DNA from 2 places in the Bacillus smithii genome. Region 2 is predicted to be linked to the other one. Evidence: predicted binding sites of a transcription regulator. Region 2 holds the regulator's gene; the other holds the start of a gene.
What was found. Region 2 encodes Rex, which represses fermentation and respiration genes when NADH is low (regulators of the CRP and FNR family bind a similar motif). Its sites were predicted from a motif close to TTGTGAAATATTTCACAA; they were not measured.
Positions count from the first base shown of each region.

Region 1: a site for Rex is predicted at 1,637-1,654, ahead of BSM4216_RS05320 (L-lactate dehydrogenase). Genes of this name have one in related genera too.

Region 1 is NZ_CP012024.1:1,115,194-1,118,398, forward strand. Features, by position in the region: gene BSM4216_RS05320 (L-lactate dehydrogenase) at 413-1,360, opposite strand; gene BSM4216_RS05325 (YndM family protein) at 1,876-2,319, opposite strand; gene BSM4216_RS05330 (IS110 family RNA-guided transposase) at 2,885-3,205, opposite strand, start outside.
Region 2 is NZ_CP012024.1:3,049,554-3,052,758, forward strand. Features, by position in the region: gene tatC (twin-arginine translocase subunit TatC) at 1-598, opposite strand, end outside; gene BSM4216_RS14265 (twin-arginine translocase TatA/TatE family subunit) at 616-789, opposite strand; gene BSM4216_RS14270 (redox-sensing transcriptional repressor Rex) at 813-1,502, opposite strand; gene moaC (cyclic pyranopterin monophosphate synthase MoaC) at 1,529-2,023, opposite strand; gene BSM4216_RS14280 (ABC-F family ATP-binding cassette domain-containing protein) at 2,299-3,205, shown strand, end outside.

The DNA.
Region 1 (3,205 bases), 1.4 Mb from region 2:
TGCATTTTCAAGGGGATTATTGACAGTTCAAAAAGAAGTTTTTAATTTTTAAAATTTTAAAATTATAGTGAACATAGAAAAAACTAAAGTAGAATCTATATAATGTCAAAAAATGCCGGTTTCATTTATTCAATCAACATATTATTTCTTCATACATGGAACCATTTCGGCGTCCAGAAAAACGATGCGGAAATGCAACTAAAATTCGAATAATAACGATCGTTTTGATTAAATCGAGTTTGAATACCCCTTGCCCTCTCAAATGAGTTTTTGCATGGTTTTGTCTTCTCAGAATCATGGTTTATGATAGAACGAAACTGGAAATAAACTTCTGCAGCTCGCCAAAAGACAGGGCATATATAAAGGGAGCGGAATAAGCATTTAACTTAAAACGCTCCCTTTGTATGGTCGTTTAAGAAAGTACTTTATTCATCGTTTCTTTCAAAACAGCGGCTGAGTGGTTGAATTTTTCTTTTTCTTCTTCATTTAATTTCATTTCGATGATTTCACGAACCCCATTTCGGTTAACGACGGCGGGTGCACCGATGTAAAGATCTTCTTGACCGTATTCTCCTTCAAGCAGAACGGATACAGTCAGAATGCTGTTTTCATTCTGAAGGATCGCTTTAGTGATGCGGACAAGAGACATTCCGATTCCGTAATAGGTGGCTCCTTTTCTTTCGATGATATGGTATGCAGCATCCCGTACGTTTACAAAGATCTCATCCAGATCTGCTCTAGTGATTTCACCCTTTTTGATAAAGGAATCGAGTGGTTCAATACCAATAGTAGCATGGCTCCAAACCGGAAGTTCTGTATCGCCGTGTTCACCAATAACAACTGCGTGAACATTTCTTGGATCGACCTTTAAACGTTCTCCAAGTTGAAAGCGCAGCCGGGCTGAGTCGAGTACAGTGCCGGAACCGATGACACGTTCTTTAGGAAGTCCTGATTCTTTCCAGGTCACATAAGTAAGAATGTCGACCGGATTTGTAGCTACTAGGAAAATTCCGTCAAATCCGCTGTTCATAATATTTCGAATTATCTCTTTAAAAATCTTAGTGTTTTTTTCTACTAATTGCAGACGGGTTTCTCCCGGTTTTTGCGCTAATCCGGCTGTTATGACGACTAAATCAGCTTGTCTACAATCTTCATAATCTCCGTTCCAAATTTTAGCGGGAGAAGGGGCGAACGGTATTCCGTGATTGAGGTCCATGGCTTCGCCTTCCGCTTTTGCTTTGTTGACATCTATCAATACTATTTCTTCAGCTACACCTTGATTGATTAGGGAGTAAGCATAGCTGCAACCTACTGCACCAGTTCCAACGATAACAACACGATTTACTTTTTCTTTTTTCATGATAAGAAACTCCTTTCGTCATTTCTGGTTGATGTGAAATGTGTGAGAATCTAACCAAACCCATATGTAAAAAATGGTTTACATAGGGTAAGTCTACAAATTTATGTACTGTTAGAACATAATTTCCTGTTAGCAGTAAATGTTATGCCAACATTCATTTAAAAGATGCTGCAGCCAAAGACACACGTGAAAGGGTACGGTTCTTCATAAAACGTTGATAATTTAGAAAGAAAAGGAATGGCTGCAGCGATTTACAAGTTCATTATACAACACTAAATGTGAATTTATTCACAATATAAATGAATAATTTGTGAACTTTTTCACACACTGATTTTTTTTATTTTTGGATGAAACCATTTTTTATAGAAACAGGATGAATCGGCGTTTTCTTGCAAAAAAAAGGGCGAATGGGAAATAGGTTTTAAAGTCCATACAAAAACCCCTTATAGTCATTTAGGTATCATTCGTTTCTTTCATTTCCATTGCCTATAAGGGGATCTAATCAAATGACCAATTTATTCTTTTTTATCGTTAAAATCATGATCTTCCGAAAACTCGGCGTTATATGCTAGTTTTTGATTGACTCCCATTTTTGTCCGCCTGTTCGTTTGAACGTCCGGAAAACGATTCAGAATAAATTGATGAATAAACGCTTCTGCTATTGTGATGATAACGGCTGAAATAATGCTTCCCCAAGCAATCTGCATATAGTTATTAAGAAGAATACTGCCAAAAATCCAAACGCTCGTATAGGCAAGAAGAAAATCAACTATTGATGCAGACGTATTTCCAAAATAGGGAAGAATCAACCGATCTCCTATTAAAAAAGACATAATCGTCGTCAGTAAGCTGAAAGAAAAAATATCCAAATAGGTAGCATCAAAAAATAGATCGAGACCTACTGCAAATGCGATTAGGCAAGCAATAAATTTTATAAGTAAAATGCCAGCGTATTTCATCATTCAATCCTCCTTTGTCCATATTTTGAATCAAAAATCAGAATTTTATACTTGTGTCAAATAATTTTGTGAAAAACCATTAGGACATTTCACGTGATCGAATTCAGAAAAGGATTCGTTTATTGAAATCTTCTCTATAATCGTGATGAAAAAGGGGAAAAGAAAAAAAGAAAAAAAGAAAGCCTCCCTCTATAAACTTTAATTTTCTTCAAAATTCTCGCGTTTTCTTTAAATTTCGCTAACACATAATAGCTTCTTCACCTCAAATGAGTGTAAATTTCTTGTATTTATTCAATATATTTACATGGTAAGGTGCATCCTATAATACAGATTTACAATATCTGTAATATCATGTATGACCGTGCAAGAAGTCTCCACACTTCTCATGGTCGCTCACCCTCCCATGTATCACTGGATTTTAAGATCCACACATTCCTTCGTCCTGCGTACCCATGAGGTGGAGGTTGGATATGCTCCTTTACAGGGTCTAATGCCCGAATGGTGAAAATATACTCCAACTCTGCACTATTGGTGTTTGTCAGAATAACAAGTCGTTTGAAAGCTTTTATGCAGCCTGTAATGCTTTTATTTGAGGTAATCCCTTTAATAGCTTTAATCCATCAAACTCACACTGTTTCTTACCAATGGCAAATAACACACGTAATAATTTACAACACAAGGCAATCAGAGACTGTTGTTTTTTTAACGGCCTGTCTGGCCGATTGGTATAGTAATGATGCAAGGCTTTAAATACAGGATTATGGGCAACCAATGGTCGAATGGCCAGGTATAATGCTTTTCGTAAACGTCTTCGACCCCTTTTGGTTATGCGTGTTTGCCCTTTATACTTTCCTGAACTGTGTTCTCTTAAAGAAAGCCCTGCCAG
Region 2 (3,205 bases):
TGACAAGCAGGACAAAATAGGCGTAACGACGTATTTTGGCCAAAAACTTGGGCGTAACGATGCCAAGCCGGGTTAAAAACATGACCACGATAGGCAATTCAAACAAAATCCCAAAGGGAATAGTGAGTTGGAACAAAAAGTGAAAATATTCGTTAATTCCAATGACTTGATGAATCCCCAGTTTTTCAGATAAGTTTGTCATAAAACGAAGCACAAACGGAAAAAGAACAAAATAGGAAAAAGCAACGCCGAGAAGAAATAACAATACCGTAGCCGGAATATAACTTAACGTGACTTTTCTCTCTTTTTCATATAACCCGGGACTGATAAAGGCCCAAAGCTGGTAAAGAAGAACTGGGGAAGTTAAGATGCATGCGATCACAAAGGACATTTGAAAATAAACTTTCATAGGATCCGTAATGCGAAATGCATTCATCGTCAACTCTTTCGCCAGATCGGCATGCTGCAGAAATTTAATCATCGGCTCCGCTGTAAATAGACCCACAATTACAGCGATCACAAAGAAAACGATCACAATGATGAGACGTTTTCTTAATTCCATGATATGTTCCAGTACCGTCATGTCTTTTCGATTCATGATCGCTCATCCTATCATTACTTGTCGTCGTTCTTTTTCATTTTTTCATCGTCTGCTAAGCCTTTAGTTGCTTGTTTAAATTCACGCAATGTATCCCCGGCTGCTTTCCCCAACTGAGGGAGTTTCTTCGGTCCAAAGATTAATAAAGCTGCGATCGCAGTTAAAATAAGGCTGCCCGGTCCCATTCCCAATGTATTCCACCTCTTTCATTTTATCATAAATGATGTAAATCCTTTTTTCTATCGAGTTTCTCTTCCACTTCTTCCTCTTCAGGATAATTTTTCAGAAAGTATACTAATGATTGCAATTCAACCGCTAAATCGATATGGTGGACTCGAATGGAAGGAGGAACGGATATTCTTGCCGGCGTAAAATTTAAAATTCCACTGATGTTCACTTTTATTAGACGGTCTGTAATACTTTGGGCGGCCGAAGCCGGAACGGTTAAAATGGCTACCGGAACATTCTCGCCCATCAATCGCTCCTCCAATTCAGCTAAATCATATACCACTACATCGCCAACTTTTTTGCCAATTTTATTTTTGTCGATATCAAACGCCCATTCGATTCTCGTATTGTTGTTTTTCATAAAGTTATAATTTAAAAACGCTGTGCCTAAATTCCCCACGCCAATCAGTGCGACGCTTGTCACTTCATCTTGGTCAAGCGTTTTTCGGAAAAACGACAATAAATAGCTGACATTATATCCGTAGCCTTTTTTCCCTAAGGCGCCAAAATAGGAAAAATCACGGCGGATCGTGGCGGAATCCACTTTGACCGCCTCACTTAATTCTGCTGAAGATACTCGTTCTTTCCCTGAGGCGTACAGATTCTGCAAAAATCGGTAATAAAGAGGCAGACGTTTAGCCGTCGCTTGTGGAATTTTCATGGCTTCTTGACTCATACTCATTCCTCCACAACTTCCAAAAACTATGAATGATGATCTCTGTTATAGTCCGGACTGGAGACACCGCCCGTTTTTTCGAGCAAGTAGGTCGGTCCGATGACCATCCCTTTATCTACGGCTTTGCACATGTCATAAACGGTAAGAGCCGCAACAGAAGCGGCTGTCAACGCTTCCATTTCTACACCTGTATTTCCTACGGTCTTTACTTTAGCCAAAATTTTCAAAGTAAATTTCTCGTTGTATGTCTCCCACGAAAAGGAAATATCGATCCCCTTAATGGGAATGGGATGGCACATTGGAATGATATCCCATGTTTTCTTTGCCGCCATAATTCCGGCCACTTGTGCTACGGCCAACACATCCCCTTTTTGAATCCGGTCATTTTGTATGGCTTCATAAATTTCTTCATTTACTTGGATGCTTGAACAGGCGGCGGCAGTACGGACTGTTTCTGGTTTATGGCTGACATCAACCATTTTAGCCCTTCCCTGTTCGTTAAAATGAGTAAATTTCGACACGATGAATGCCTCCCCATTATGATACACTATTTTTTTGCGAATGTCTGTGTATAATGTGGACATCGATCTAAAAACGTATGTCCAGCGGATGTAAGATCGTCGTCAATTCATGCTTCGTTGTAGCTTCCTGCCGGCAGCTTGACTTAACAACCGAAGAGATTGCTTCGATTTCCCGTTCTTTCCGTCTCACACTTCCCCCGTTCTGTTTCTTTCCATTGCCCATTTAAGGAGCTATAAGGTACACTTACACTATAGCAATTGAGGTGAATAAAACAATGATTCTACTGCAAGTTCTTCAACTCACAAAATATTATGGTTCTGAACTTATTTTATCGAATATTAAACTGGAAATACAATCACGTGACCGGATTGCTTTAGTAGGGCGAAACGGAGCAGGCAAATCTACGCTTCTGAAAATCATCGCGGACCAATTATCATATGATTCCGGCGAAATCATCAAGCCAAAGGATGTGACGATCGGCTATCTTGCTCAAGATACCGGCTTAGAATCGGATTTGACAATTTGGAATGAAATGCTGTCCGTTTTTGGCCCACTGCGGGAGATGGAAAAGAAACTGAGAGATTTGGAAAATCAAATGGCCGATCCGACCGTTTATAACGATCCGGAAAAATTTAAGAAAATCGTGAAAGAATATGACCAATTGCAAATTCAATTTAAAGAACAAGGCGGCTATCAGTATGAAGCCGATATTCGTTCCGTTTTGCACGGTCTTCATTTTCAAGACTATGATTATGAAACCAAAATTTCCTCATTAAGCGGAGGTCAAAAAACAAGGTTGGCCCTCGGGAAACTTTTGCTCTCCAAACCGGATCTTCTCATATTGGACGAGCCGACCAACCATCTAGATATTGAAACTTTAACATGGCTGGAACAATATTTGCAAAATTATCCGGGAGCCATTCTGATTGTATCCCATGACCGCTATTTTCTTGATAAAGTAGTGACCCAAGTATACGAAATTTCCCGGCATAAGGCTAGAAAATATTATGGAAACTACAGTGATTACTTGATTCAAAAAGCAGAGCAATATGAACGGGAAATGAAACAATACGAAAAGCAGCAAGAGGAGATTGAAAAGCTCCAAGACTTCATCCAAAGAAACATCGCTCGCGCTTCGACGACAAAAAGAGCGCAGAGTCGAAGAAAACGACTGGAAAAAA